Regions from separate parts of the Mesorhizobium sp. KR9-304 genome, predicted to be linked through region 2. Evidence: predicted binding sites of a transcription regulator. Region 2 holds the regulator's gene; each other region holds the start of a gene.
The links. The regulator PhoB, encoded in region 2, activates phosphate uptake and scavenging genes when phosphate is short. The targets are predictions, from matches to a motif close to TGTCATNNANCTGTCAT.
Positions count from the first base shown of each region.

Region 1: a site for PhoB is predicted at 2,536-2,552, ahead of ABLE71_RS09500 (alkaline phosphatase). Genes of this name have one in related genera too.
Region 3: a site for PhoB is predicted at 3,272-3,288, ahead of ugpB (sn-glycerol-3-phosphate ABC transporter substrate-binding protein UgpB). Genes of this name have one in related genera too.

Region 1 covers NZ_JBDZDN010000001.1:1,974,882-1,979,769, reverse strand. The annotation lists gene typA (translational GTPase TypA) at 1-352, opposite strand, end outside; gene ABLE71_RS09505 (hypothetical protein) at 534-818, shown strand; gene ABLE71_RS09500 (alkaline phosphatase) at 896-2,473, opposite strand; gene ABLE71_RS09495 (M3 family metallopeptidase) at 2,589-4,637, opposite strand; gene ABLE71_RS09490 (carbonic anhydrase) at 4,733-4,888, opposite strand, start outside.
Region 2 covers NZ_JBDZDN010000001.1:2,122,548-2,127,435, reverse strand. The annotation lists gene ABLE71_RS10265 (CRTAC1 family protein) at 1-511, opposite strand, end outside; gene ABLE71_RS10260 (vanadium-dependent haloperoxidase) at 514-1,833, opposite strand; gene phoB (phosphate regulon transcriptional regulator PhoB) at 1,939-2,628, opposite strand; gene phoU (phosphate signaling complex protein PhoU) at 2,659-3,366, opposite strand; gene pstB (phosphate ABC transporter ATP-binding protein PstB) at 3,407-4,222, opposite strand; gene pstA (phosphate ABC transporter permease PstA) at 4,236-4,888, opposite strand, start outside.
Region 3 covers NZ_JBDZDN010000001.1:419,742-424,629, reverse strand. The annotation lists gene ABLE71_RS02065 (branched-chain amino acid ABC transporter permease) at 1-368, shown strand, start outside; gene ABLE71_RS02060 (ABC transporter ATP-binding protein) at 361-1,110, shown strand; gene ABLE71_RS02055 (ABC transporter ATP-binding protein) at 1,107-1,793, shown strand; gene ABLE71_RS02050 (GNAT family N-acetyltransferase) at 1,921-2,370, shown strand; gene ABLE71_RS02045 (hypothetical protein) at 2,393-2,578, opposite strand; gene ABLE71_RS02040 (Rrf2 family transcriptional regulator) at 2,708-3,157, shown strand; gene ugpB (sn-glycerol-3-phosphate ABC transporter substrate-binding protein UgpB) at 3,375-4,685, shown strand; gene ugpA (sn-glycerol-3-phosphate ABC transporter permease UgpA) at 4,847-4,888, shown strand, end outside.

The DNA of each region.
Region 1 (4,888 bases), 150 kb from region 2:
CGACCTTGAGCGCCTTGCCTACGACGAACTTGGTCTGCGGCATCGGTCCTTCGGCCGCGTCGACCAGCACAATGGCCGAATCCACCATCGACAGGATGCGCTCCACCTCGCCGCCGAAATCGGCGTGGCCAGGCGTATCGACGATATTGATGCGGTAGTCCTTCCAGTCGACCGAAGTCGCCTTAGCGAGGATGGTGATGCCGCGCTCCTTCTCGAGATCGTTCGAATCCATGGCGCGTTCGGCGACGCGCTGGTTCTCGCGGAAGGAGCCGGCCTGGCGGAGGAGCTGGTCGACGAGCGTGGTTTTCCCATGGTCGACGTGCGCGATGATCGCGATGTTCCGAAGGTTCATGATATGGTCTCGGGGGTGCTGCGGCACATGTTTCCGGCGCCGCGAAATCGGTTTGCGCGGCTCATACAGGTTTTTTCGCAGTTGCGAAAGGGGCGGATGGTTACTGAAAATTAGCCATTGGGGTGCGACAAGAAATCGCTAACCAAGACGGATCGTTTTGGCGATGACGCGGTTAACGGGCATGACGATGGCATTTTCCAGGATTTTGCGTGCGACCGCCGGCACCTCCGCAATAGCGGTTCTGCTCGCTGCAGGGGTGGCGCATTCGACGGCCACCCGGCATCTGGACCGCCCGGCAATCCTGGCGGCAACCGCGGCGCAGGAAGCTTTCCCGGACGCCGACTACGGCGTCGACCCGATGGTGACCGGGCCGACGAGCGCATCCTTCAAGATTCAGCAGGCACAGGCCGGCTGCGACAAGGCGGTCTGGCCAAGCGTTCCGCTCGACTGCTATCCGGATCGGTAGCTCACTAATGTAGCCAGCGGTGCGATGCCCGATCCGCCCCGGGTGCGGAAGCGGACATCGCGCGGAACGAACCTAGGTTACGCCGAGCGGACGGGATCGAGCGTGACCTTGTAGAGTTCACTGTCGTCGCGATCCATCAGGCGAACCGTCATCTGCTCCGTCCGTCCGTCGATGTCGACGATGCCGAAGAACTGCAGGCCGGCCGAAGGCGGCAGGTTCTGGCCCTGTTCGGCGGTTGGCGCCTTCACATATTTCAGTTCCGGGCCGAAGGTCGGGTCAAGGTCGCCGGGGCCGAACGTGCCGGCATGCAGCGGGCCGGAGACGAATTCCCAGAACGGCGTGAAATCCTGGAATGCCGCCTTGTCGGGATTGTAGTAGTGCGCCGCGGTATAGTGCACGTCGGCCGTCAGCCACACGGTGTTGTCGATGCCGGCGGTCTTGATGTAGCGCAACAGGTCGGCGATCTCCAGTTCGCGTCCGCTCGCCGCCCCCGGCTGCCCGTTGGCGACCGCCTCGGCGCCCTTCTTGTTGGCGGCGTCGTTCCAGACGATGATACCGAGCGGCATGTCCGACGCGATGACCTTCCAGGTCGCCTTCGAATTGGCGAGCTCCCGCTTCAGCCAACGCACCTGCTCCTCTCCAAGGATACGCGACCGGGGCGTCATCTCGGTCTCGACGGCGTCGCCGTTGGGACCACGATAGGAGCGCAGGTCGAGGAAGAATACGTCGAGCAGCGGCCCGTACGCGATCTTGCGGTAGACGCGGCCGGGCTCCGCGGGCGTGAAGCGGATGGGCGTCATTTCATGGAAGGCGCGGGCGGCGCGCGACGTCAGCAGCGGGACCGACTTTTCCGTATAGCGGTCGTCGGCGGTCAGATCCTTCGAGCCCGACCAGTTGTTGACGACCTCATGGTCGTCCCACTGGAAGAACGTCGGCACCTGCGCGTTGAAGGCGCGGCAGTGCTCGTCCATCATGTTGTACTTCCACTGGCCGCGATATTCGGCCAGCGTCTCGGCGACCTTGCTCTTCTCCTCGGTCAGCACCTTGTTGATCCATTTGGAACCGTCTTTCAGATCGACCTCGGCCTTCAACGGACCGTCGGCATAGATCGTGTCGCCGGAGTGCAGGAAGAAATCGGGCGTGTGCCCGGCCATGGCCGCATAGGTGACCATGCCCTTGTCGTCGATGCCCCAGCCCTGCCCCACGGTGTCCCCGGACCAGGTGAACCGGACGTTGCGCTTGGACGCCGGCGCGGTCTTGAAGCGGCCGACGATCGGCTCGGAAACGGCATTGGCGTCGGATAGGTCGACGGCGCTCATGCGGTAGAAAATGTCCTGGTCCGAAGCGAGGTCGGTGAGCAGCCGCTTCACCGTGAAGTCGCTTTCGGGCGCCGCGTCGAGCGGTGGCAGCCTGATGGCATCGGCGAAACTTTCGGTGGTCGACACTTCGAACGTCACGCGCGACGGACGGTCGATGCGCGTCCAGATCATGCCGGAGGTCGTGTCGACATCACCCGACTGCACGCCATGGGTGAAGGCGGGCCGCGTGTTGGCGCGGGAATAGTAGGGCATCGCGAGGCCCGATGCGGCCACGAGGCCGGCTGCGCTCGCCGATGTCACGAAAGTCCTGCGGGTGAGTTTGAGGTGGGGGCTCATGGCTGTCTCCTGGATGGCTGGAACACACGGGAGGACCCTTCGCCCCTCGATGTTGCAGGGCGATTGCAGTTTGATGAAACTTTAGCGACCTCGCGGCGACGGGCCGCGGACCGGCCTATGTCAGTCCGCGCTTGGCCATCATCGCGTCCGGGGTAGGCATCTTGCCACGGAAGGCCGTATAGAGCGCTTCCGGGTCGGCCGAGCCGCCCGAGGAATAGATGTTCTTCTTGAGCCTGGCGGCAAGGTCCGGATTGAACGGATCGCCGGTCTCCTCGAAGGCCGAGAAGGCGTCGGCGTCCAGCACTTCCGACCACATGTAGGAATAATAGCCGGCCGAATAGCCGTCGCCGGAGAAGACGTGGCCGAAATGCGGGGTGCGGTGCCGCATGACGATGGCGTCCGGCATGCCGAGCTTCGCAAGCGTCTCCGCCTCGAATTTCTTGGGATCGGCCGGCGCCTCCTTCTGCGAGTGATAGGCCATGTCGACCAGCGCCGACGAGGTGAATTCGACCGTCCGGAAGCCGGCATCGAAGGTGGAGGCCGCGAGCATCTTGTCGAGCAGCGTTTTTGGCATCGGCTCGCCGGTCCTGTAATGCCGCGCATGTTTCTCCAGCACCGCAGGCACCGTCAGCCAGTGCTCGTAGAGCTGCGAGGGCAGCTCCACGAAGTCGCGCGAGACGGAGGTCCCCGACTGCGACGGCCAATAGGCCTCGGTCAGCATGCCGTGCAGCGCATGGCCGAACTCGTGGAACAGGGTCTTCGCCTCGTCGAGTGAAAGCAGCGCCGCCTCTCCTACGGGCGGCTTGGCGAAGTTCATGATGTTGTAGATGATTGGCGATGAGCCGTGGCCGAGCTTGTAGCCGGACTGCAGCGCACTCATCCAGGCGCCGGAGCGCTTGGACGGCCGCGCGAAATAATCGGCGAGGAAGAGGCCGCGCCGCGAGCCGTCGGCGTTGAGCACCTCGAAGACGCGCACATCGGGATGCCAGGCCGCGATGCCTTCTCTCTCGGCGAAGCCGATGCCGAAGAGCCTAGTCGCCACGTCGAAGCAGGCTTCTATGATCTTCTCGAGCTGGAGATACGGCTTCAGCTCGGCCTCGTCGAAGGCATATTTTTCCGCCCTCAGTCGCTCCTGGTAGAAGCGCCAGTCCCAGGCGGCGAGTTTTTCATTACTGCCGGCCGCGGCGGCGAGCCGCTGCAGTTCGGCCTCGTCTGCAGCCGCCTTTTCGCGCGCCTTTTCCCAGACCGGCTCGAGCAGCCCGAACACCGCCTTCGGCGTCTTGGCCATCGTGTCGTCGAGCTTCAGCGCCGCATAGCTCTCATAGCCGACGAGCTTCGCCTTCTCGGCGCGCAGCGTCAGCATCTTCGCCACCACCGCGGCGTTGTCGGTTGCGCCGCCCGTCTCGCCGCGCCCGGTGAAAGCCTTGAATGCCTTCTCGCGCAGGTCGCGGCGCTCGGAAAAGGTGGTGAACGGCTCGTAGAGCGAGCGCGAGAGGGTCACGGCGTATTCGCCCTTGCGCCCCCGCGCCTCGGCCGCACCCGCCATCGCGCTCTTGAGGAAGTCGGGCAGGCCGGCAAGGTCCTTCTCGCCGAGGAACATCACCCACTCCTTCTCGTCGGCCAGAACGTTCTGGCTAAAGGAGGTGCCGAGCGAGGAAAGCTCCTCGTTGATGGCCGCGAGGCGCGTCTTGCCGGCGGCGTCGAGTCTGGCGCCTGACTTCACGAAGCCTTTCCAGCTCTTCTCGACGAGCCGAAGAGTTTGGGCATCCAGGCCGAGCGAGGCGCGGCGCTGATAGAGGTCGTCGATACGGGCAAACAGCTTTTCGTTCATTGAGATCGCCGAGAAATGCCTGGACATTTTTGGCGAAATCTCGCGCTCCATCGCCTGGATCGTATCGTTGGTGTTGGCGCCGGCCTTGCACCAGAAGATCGACGAAACGCGATCGAGCGGGTCGCCGGCAAGTTCCATCGCGGCGAAGGTGTTTTCGACCGTCGGCTTCTCCGGATTGTTGGCGATGGAATCGATATCCGCCTGATGGGCGGCAAGTGCTGCGTCGAAGACCGGCCCGAACCCGTCGTCGCCGATGCCAGGGAAATCGGGCAGGCCGAGCGGCCCATCCCAATGGGTAAGCGGGTTGCGGTCGAGGTCGACGGAGCTTGTCATGAGGAGCTTCCAGAGGAGGGCGGAACAGAGAACCGATGTAGGGATATGGGTTGTCGCCCGCAATGGTATCGGCGGCGCGTTGGTAACCCGCGCGGCTATTCTTCGGGCCGCTCGAAATCGCCGGTATCGCGGTTCATCACCCAGAGCTCGCCGGTCGAGATGTCGAACCAGGCGCCCGACAGCGTCAGCCGCCCCTTGCCTTCAAGAATGCTGACGCAGGGAAAAGTGCGCAGATTGGCGATCGAATAGCG
Region 2 (4,888 bases):
GCCAGTCGGCGCCCTTTTCCCAGGTCGCCGCAAGCGAGGTCCACCATGAATCGCCACCGGTGAAGCCCCACTCCTCGTTGGCGCGCTCGAACCTGCAGCCGCCTAGGCCACGCATCACGACGTTCTCGCCGACACGCAGCAGCACAACATCCCTGACGCCATTACCGTCGACGTCGAGGGGATAGGCGCCGGTGACTTTGTCCAACTCAAGACCGCTCTGCTCGGCCGTGAACTTCAGCGCGCCGCCTTGGCTGCTTGCATTGCGATAGAACTTCGCGGGCTGCTCGCCGCCGGCCAGCAAAATCTCCGGATATCCGTCGTCGTTGCAGTCGAAGGACGCCGCGCCGCCGCCGACCATGTACTCCCACTCACCCTTATAGACGCTGTCGATTCCGGCGCTTGCGGTCTCCTCGACGAAGCTCGGGATATCAGGCGAATTCTCCACGGAAAACGCGGTGGTTACCCCGGCGCACCCCAGCGCTGCAGCGAGTCCAAAAGACGCGAGGCGCATGGTTATTTCCTCGTCTTGAGCGCGTTCGTGTATTCGCCGATGCACCGCCCCTGCGCGAGCCCATCGACTATGGCGGAGCGGAAATGGATGCCGCCATAAAGCCGGGAGATGCCGGCCTCTTCGGCGGCCTCATGGAAACTCTTGTAGTTGCGCGGTTTGCGTCCGTCGGGCGAGCCTGTCTTATCTTCGAAGGCATAGTCGTCACCAAAGAACCCCGTCAGTACTGCGTCCATGGCGCCGGACACCGTGCTGTGTCCGCTGGGGTACTCCGGGAAGGGCGGCGTATTCAGAATAGGCTCCCACTTGGGGTCGATGGCCTTCTTGATATAGGTGATAGGGCGAATGAGGTTGTAGGCGTATTTCTCGCGCCAGCAGCCGACAAAGGCATCCGACATGGCCACGCCCATGCGCGCGAGCAGGTCGACATTGTCTTCCAGCGACAGGTTGGCGCGTTCGGCGACCTGGAGGGCAATCGATACCCAGTGGCCCGGGGGCGTCATAGACAGCATCGGATCGTCGGACCAGAAGCGTGCGATGGTTGCCTGCTCGGGCGTCGCATTCTTGACGGTCTCATAGACCTCGTTGGCCTCCCTGTAGAATTGGGTGTCCGGTTCGAAACTGAAGGGCGGGTTGCCCGGTAGCTTGCAGGTAGCGCCAGAAGGCACGGCAAAAGTACGGTTATTTCCCCATTCGGGCAGCAGCGGCAGCTGCTGCTGGCGGATCGGGCTGGTCGGCACCCACTTGCCTTCCCCCTTGGGTAAATCCCAATCTTCAGGGAATCCCATATTGTCGATGACCGCGCCGCCATCGGTCAGCGACCATTCGTGGATACTGGAGGCCATGGCCTTGCCGAATGTCTCGCTGCGCACCACGACGTCCTCGGAGACGCCAGAAATGGCCCGTCCGCGCCATTTCGTCTGCGCGGCCTTGATAGCGCGCAGCCCCGTCGGACCGGTATTGCCAAAATAGTAGACGATCGCATCCGACATCGCGGCATTTATGACGATCGTCTCATCGTAGACGGCGGCGACATCGCGCGCCGGCACCGCATCCAGCCCAGGCAACTGGCCCGCCAGTGACACCAGTCTGTCCGAGCCTCCCACGGCTGCCTCGAACGCGGTAACACCCAGATAGCCGAATGAGCGACTTGCTACCGGTGGCGAATAAGTCGCCGTGTGCCGAACCAGTTCGTTCATCAGGTAATACCAGTCGCGCAGCATTTCCTGCGGCGTCGGGCGATCGGCCGCTTTGGCCGGCAGCGTCGCGCACCACGCCAGCGCAATGACAGCACACGCCGCAAGCACGCGGCCCAGTAAACGCATGACCCCTCCCAAAAGCGCTTTTTATTTTTTTCGGCGCCCGGAATAATATGCACCGGACACGTCGGCTCGGCAAGAGTCGCTTGCGGCGGTCAGATTTTCGGAAGTTCAGTCTTCGCGGATTGCGTAGCCGGCGCCGCGTATCGTGCGTATGACATCAGGCATGCGTCCATTGTTGACTGCCTTGCGCAGGCGGCCGACATGCACGTCGACGGTGCGCTCGTCGATATAGATCGTCTCGCCCCAGACATTGTCGAGCAACTGGCTGCGTGAGAAGACGCGGCCGGGGTGCCGCATCATGAACTCGAGCAGGCGGAATTCCGTCGGCCCGAGCTTGATCTCGTTCTTCTTGCGGTAGACCCGGTGCGCCTCGCGGTCGAGCATGATGTCGCCGACCTTGAGCACCGAGGACAGCACCTCGGGCCTGGCGCGCCTGAGCAACGCCCGCACCCGCGCCATGAATTCCGGCGTCGAGAATGGTTTTACGAGATAGTCGTCGGCGCCGGTGGAAAGCCCGCGCACGCGGTCGCTCTCCTCGCCACGCGCCGTCAACATGATGATGGGCAGGCGCTGCGTCTCGGGCCGCATCCTGAGCCGCCGGCAGAGCTCGATGCCCGAGATCGCCGGGATCATCCAGTCGAGCACAAGCAGGTCGGGCGCATGCTCCTGCAGCCGGATTTCCGCCTCGTCGCCGCGCGTCACGATCTCGACCTGGTAGCCCTCGGCCTCGAGATTGTAGCGCAGGAGCACGCCTAGCGGCTCCTCGTCTTCCACCACCATGATCTTCGGCGCGATCATCTTCGGGTGTCCCTTGGGTGTGTCCTGATCCTACTCGGCCAGAACCGCCAGCGCGGTCTCGTCGAGCTTGGGACGGTTCGCCGGCAGTTGCTCGCCGGTTACCACATAATAGGCGTTTTCCGCGATGTTGGTCACGTGATCGCCGATGCGCTCGAGATTCTTCGCGCAGAACAGCAGATGCGTGCAGGCCGTGATGTTGCGCGGATCTTCCATCATGTAGGTAAGAAGCTCGCGGAACACCGCCGTGTATTTGACGTCGATCTTCTCGTCGTCCATGCGCAGGGTGCGCAGCCCGTCGGCGTCGCGCGCAACGTAGAGGCCGACGACACCTTGCACCTGTCCGAGCACCAGCTCCGCCATGGCCTCGATGCCGTGCGAGAGGCCGCGTGGCGCAGCACCTTGCCCGACCGCGCCGGCGCGCTTGGCGATATTCTTCGCTAGATCGCCTATTCGCTCGAGATCGCCGGCCATGCGGATCGCACCGACCACCGCGCGCAGATCCTGTGCCATGGGCTGGCGCTTGGCGATCAGGGTGATCGCACGGTCGTCGATCTCGCGCTGCCGCGCGTCCATGATCACGTCGTCGGAAACGACCCGCTGCGCAAGCGCATTGTCGGATGCAAGCAGCGCACGGATCGAAGAGCCGACCATCGAGCCTGCGAGATCGCTCATGTCGCGGATGAGCCGCTGGATGTGGTCGAGGTCCTCGTCAAACGAGGTGACCGTATGTTCGCCCATGATCTAGGTCCTCGTGATCTGTCGCAACAGGAACAGTCAATCAGCCGAAGCGGCCGGTGATGTAGTCCTGGGTACGCTTGTCGTCGGGGTTGGTGAACATCTTGTCGGTAGCGCCCTCCTCGACGAGGTAGCCGAGATGGAACATCGCAGTGCGCTGCGAGACGCGTGCCGCCTGCTGCATCGAGTGGGTGACGATGACGATCGTGTAGTTTGAGCGCAGTTCGTCGATCAACTCCTCGACCTTGGCGGTGGCGATCGGATCGAGCGCCGAGCAGGGCTCGTCCATGAGGATCACCTCCGGGGAGACGGCGATGGCACGCGCGATGCAGAGGCGCTGCTGCTGACCGCCCGACAGGCCGGTGCCGGATTCCGTGAGACGGTCCTTGACCTCGTTCCAGAGCGCCGCCTTCTTCAGGCTCCTCTCGACGACCTCGTCGAGATCCGCCCGGCTTTTGGTCAAGCCATGGATGCGCGGGCCGTAGGCGATGTTCTCGTAGATCGACTTCGGGAACGGGTTCGGCTTCTGGAACACCATGCCGACGCGGGCCCTGAGCTCCACGACGTCGATCGACTTGTCGTAGATGTCTTCGTTGTCAAGCGTGATTCTGCCGGTCACCCTGGCTATGCTGATCGTATCGTTCATGCGGTTGAGGCAGCGAAGGAAGGTCGACTTGCCGCAGCCCGAGGGGCCGATCAATGCTGTCACCTGCTTTTCGCGGATGTTGAGATCGACGTCGAACAGCGCACGCTTCTCACCGTAGTAGACCGAGACCTTGTCGCCCTTCATCTTGAAGACCGGCCCGTCCAAACCAGTCATGATTTTCTGCTCCACGGCCGCTTCAGTCATGATGTTCATATCCTCAACTCCGCTACCAGCGCCGCTCGAAACGCTTGCGCAGGATCACCGCAATCGCGTTCATGATTACCAGAAATGCCAGCAGGATTAGGATCGCGGCAGAGGTTTTCTGCTGGAAGCCTGCTTCGGGGAAGTCAGCCCACATGAATATCTGGACTGGGAGAATCGTCGCCGGATCGGTGAAGCCGCCCGGAATGTCGACGATGAAGGCGACCATGCCGATCATCAAAAGAGGCGCCGTCTCGCCAAGCGCATGCGCCATGCCGAGGATGGTGCCCGTCATTATACCTGGCATCGCCAGCGGCAGGACGTGATGAAAGACCATCTGCACCTTGGAGGCGCCAATGCCAAGCGCGGCTTCGCGGATCGATGGCGGCACCGCGCGCAGCGAGGCGCGTGAGGCGATAATGATAATCGGCAGGGTCATCAGCGCGAGCACCATGCCGCCGACGACCGGCGCCGAACGTGGCAGGCCGAAGAAATTCAGGAAAACCGCGAGGCCAAGCAAGCCGTAGACTATCGAAGGCACCGCCGCGAGATTGTTGATGTTGACCTCGATGATCGTGGTCCAGCGGTTCTTCGTGGCAAATTCTTCGAGATAGAGCGCCGCCGAGACGCCGATCGGAAATGCGATGGCGAGTGTCACTATCATTGTCAGGAACGAGC
Region 3 (4,888 bases), 1.7 Mb from region 2:
GGCAGAACGCCGAGCGCGTTGCGGCCGTCGGTATCAAGCCGTTTCGCATCAGGCTCGCCGCCTTCGTGATTTCGGCCGTCGTCACCGGCATCGCGGGCGCGCTTTTCGCCGACCTCAACCGCTTCGTCAGCCCGTCCATGATGTCCTGGCAGATGTCGGGCGAACTCATCGTGCTCGTCATCCTGGGAGGAACAGGCAGGCTGTTCGGCCCGGTGGCAGGCGCTATCCTCTACGTCCTGCTCGAGTACGCGCTCGGCGGCCTCACGGAACGCTGGCAGCTTTTCCTCGGCTTCATCCTGCTTGGCGTCGTGCTTTTCGCGCGCGGCGGGATCGTCGGGCTCGTTGCCGGAAAGGCGCGCCATGGCTGAGGCGATCCTCGACATTCGCAACCTGTCCAAGAGCTTCGGCGGGCTGAAGGCGACCGACGACGTCAGCCTCGATCTCAAAAAGGGGGAAATTCACGCCCTTATCGGCCCGAACGGCGCCGGCAAGACGACGCTGATCCACCAGATATCAGGCACGCTGAGACCGAGCGCCGGCGCGATCCGCTTCCTCGGCCAGGATGTCACCGGCCTCGATGTCGCGGCGCGCGCGCGCCTCGGCCTCGGCCGCACTTTCCAGATCTCATCTCTCGCCATGGATTTTCCGGCGCTAAGGAACGTCATGCTCGCCGTCCAGAGCCGGCAGGGATCGAGCTTCCGCTTCTTCCGGAACGTCGGGACCGACGCCTCGCTGACCGAACCTGCGATGGCGGCGCTCTCCCGCGTCGGGCTGGAGGGGCGCGCCGCGGTGCCCGCTTCCGAGCTGTCGCATGGCGAGCGGCGACAGCTCGAGATCGCGATCGCGCTGGCGCTCGGCTCAAAGGCGCTGCTGCTCGACGAGCCGATGGCCGGCATGGGACAGGAGGGCTCGCGGTCGCTGACGCGCCTTCTCGACGCGCTGCGCGGCGAAGCGCCGATCCTGCTCGTCGAACACGACATGGATGCGGTGTTCGCGCTGGCCGATCGCATCTCCGTGCTGGTCTACGGGCGCGTCATCGCCACCGGAACGGTGGGCGAGATCCGCAACAACGCCGATGTGCGCACGGCCTATCTCGGTGCGCGCCCATGACGCTGCTCCGGGTATCGGCGATCGAAACCTTCTACGGCCCGAGCCAGGCTCTGTTCGGCGTCGACCTCGACGTCGGCGAGGGCGAGGTGGTCACGCTGATGGGCCGCAACGGCATGGGCAAGTCGACGACGATCCGCTCCGTTTGCGGGATGACGCCTGCATGGGCGGGGCGCATCGCCTTTGCGGGCCAGGAATTGACCGGCCTGCCGCCATACCGCATCGCGCGGCTCGGCATCGGCCTTGTCCCGGAAGGAAGGCGGTGCTTTCCAAACCTGACCGTTTACGAGAACCTCGTTGCGTCCGCCCGTCCGGGCAAATGGACGCTTGGCGCGGTCAACGGCCTGTTTCCCCGCCTCGGGGAGCGAACGGCGCAATATGCCAGCACGCTGTCCGGGGGCGAACAGCAGATGCTGGCGATCGGCCGCGCGCTGATGACCAACCCGCGCCTGCTCATCCTCGACGAAGCGACGGAGGGCCTGGCGCCCGTCATCCGCGACGACATCTGGGCGGCGATCCGCCGGCTCAAGGCCGAGGGACAGGCGATTCTCGTGGTCGACAAGACGATGGACGAGGTGCTCGGCGTCGCCGATCGCTGCGTCGTCCTGGAACGCGGGCGCACCGTCTGGAGCGGGCTTCCTTCCGAGCTCACGCCCGATCTGCAGGAGCGCTATCTCGGCGTCTGAGGCGCGCAATGCTCCTCCGCTGTCCGCGTTCGGTATGTTCTTCCCCGCAAACAGGCGCTAGAAAGTCCGCCGCCGTCATCAATCTTTATCCGCGAGACACGCGGCGCAGGCGAGGGTGGGAGAGAAAATGTCTGACATCGTGATCCGGCCGCTGCAGGCCTCCGACCATGCCGACTGGCGCCGGCTGTGGACGGACTACCTCGTCTTCTACAAGGCGACCGTGTCGGAAGAGGTCTACGCGACCACGTGGCGGCGCCTGTTCGATCCGGGCGAATTCGAGCCGAAGGGGTTTCTGGCGCTTGTCGACGGCAAGGCGGTCGGCCTCGTCCACTATCTCTACCATCGCACCTGCTGGTCGGTGACCAACAATTGCTATTTGCAGGATCTGTTCGCCGATCCTTCGACGCGCGGAACGGGCGTCGGCCGCGCGCTGATCGAGGCCGTGCAGGGTGAAGCGGCGAAGATCGGCGTCGCCAACGTCTACTGGATGACGCACGAGACCAACGACACGGCCCGGCGGCTCTACGACCGCGTCGCCAAGCGCACCGGCTTCATCGAATACGACATGCTGCCCTAAGCTGCCGCACTGCGTCAGCCCCTCAGGCCTTGCGCGATTCCAGCCAGCGCAGGACGAGCGCCTCCTCGTCATCCAGTCCTTTCAGCTTGCGCCGCGCCTTCCGCGCCGCGGCAAGTTCGTCCGCAAGCCGACCCTGCGCCCAGGACAGCGGGCGCAAGGTTCCCGGCGCGGCGGAAACATCACAGTAACGATGGAAAAGATCGAACAACACGAAATCGCAACGGAATCAGATTTTAATGGCGTTGTGCGCATAGTAACTGCTGCCCGCGGCCATCATTTGCACACAAACGATTTTGATGATCGCCGCGGGCAACGACAACAAAGACTGTCTCGGGGCATGCTTACGAAAAAAGGCAAGTATGGGCTGAAGGCCCTGGTGCATCTGTCGAAGATGCCGCCGGGACAGCTTGCCTTCGTCGGCGACATCGCGGCGAAGAACAATATTCCGAAGAAATTCCTCGACGCGATCCTGGGTGAGTTGCGCAACGCCGGCTTCGTGCAGAGCCGCAAGGGCAAGGATGGCGGCTACCGGCTCGCCAAGCAGCCGAGCGAGATCAAGATCGGCCATGTCGTGCGCGTGCTCGACGGGCCGCTGGCGCCGATCTCCTGCGCCAGCCGCAGCCAGTACCAGCGCTGCGAGGATTGCGACGAAGCGACCTGCCAGGTCCGGCACATGATGATGGAAGTGCGCCATGCGGTCGCCGAACTGCTCGACAACCGCAGCCTCGCCGCCATGCGCGACGCCGCCAATGACGACATGGAAATCGGATTGCGCCAGCACGTCTGAGACCGCCGCCTTGGCCGACGGCGTCGAATTGTACCAAAGTCTTATGCCGGCTAAGCGGATGCAGGGATTTGTCGCGTCCGCGCTCACGTTAATGTGCGCTGGATAAGTGTCAAACGTCATCCAACCGCAACAAAACGATTGTCCGACTGTCACAATCGACCGATACTCCCGCTCGCGAACCCCTCAGCCTTCGCCAACGAAAAACGGGAGAGAAACCATGAAACTCAAGGGCCTTTCGGCCGGTGCGGCCGTTGCTGTCACCCTTCTGTCCTCGTCGTCCGCCTTCGCCGTCACCGAGATCTCCTGGTGGCACGCCATGACCGGCGCCAACAACGAAGTCGTCGACACGCTTTCCAAGGAATTCAACGAGAGCCAGAGCGACTACAAGATCGTTCCGGTCTTCAAGGGCACCTATCCCGAGACGCTGAACGCCGGCATCGCCGCCTACCGCGCCGGCCAGGCGCCGCACATCATCCAGATCTTCGACGCCGGCACCGGCACCATGATGGCCGCCGAGGATGCGATGAAGCCCGTCGCCGACGTGATCTCGATGGGCGGCGCGGCTTTCGACAAGAGCCAGTATCTGCCCGGTATCGTCGCCTACTATTCCAAGCCGGACGGCACCATGCTGTCCTTCCCCTACAATTCGTCCTCTCCGATCCTCTACTACAACAAGGACATCTTCCAGAAGGCCGGGCTCGACGTCGACAACCCGCCCAAGACCTGGCCGGAAGTGTGGGACGCGGCACGCAAGATCAAGACCAGCGGCGCTGCCCCCTGCGGCTTCACCTCGACCTGGATGACCTGGATCATGACCGAGAACTTCGCTGCCTGGAACAACCAGCAGTGGGGCACCAACGAGAACGGCATCGCCTCGCTCGACGTCGAGCTGAAGGTCAATTCGCCGGTCTTCGTGAAGCAGTTCCAGGCGCTCGCCGACCTCGCCAAGGAAGGCGTGTTCCGCTACGGCGGCCGCACCTCCGAGGCCAAGCAGATATTCCTCGCCGGCGAATGCGGCATCTTCACGGAATCCTCGGGCGGGCTGGGCGACATCGTCAAGTCCGGCATGAACTATGGCACCGGCCAGCTTCCTTATGATCCCGACGTCGCCGGCGCACCGCAGAACACCATTCCGGGCGGCGCTTCGCTCTGGGTCTTCGGCGGCAAGTCGGACGAGGAATACAAGGGCATCGCAGCCTTCTTCGCGTTCCTGTCGCAGACCTCGGTACAGTCGAAACTGCACCAGGTTTCGGGCTACCTGCCGGTCACCATGGCCGCCTATGAGGAGACCAAGAAGTCGGGCTTCTACGACAAGAACCCGGCCCGCGAGATCCCGATCCAGCAGATGATGGGCAAGGCGCCGACCGAGAACTCAAAGGGCGTGCGCCTCGCCAACCTGCCGCAGGTGCGCGACATCATGAACGAGGAATACGAGAAGATGCTGGCCGGCGATCAGACCGCCCAGCAGACGCTCGACAACGTCGTGTCGCGCGGCAACGCCGCGATCAAGGAAGCGGTCGGGAACTAGGTTCTGTTCTCCAATGCCCCTCACCCTTACCCTCTCCCCGTGAAGAACGGGGAGAGGGGGGCGCAAGCGTGGCGGCCAGCCTTCTTCTCCCCGTTTTTACGGGGAGAAGTGCCCGGCAGGGCGATGAGGGGCAGCGCCAAACCTTGCGGAGTTGAGTGCAGGTGACCCCCCGCGTCGTCTTCCCCAACAAGCTGCTGCCCTAC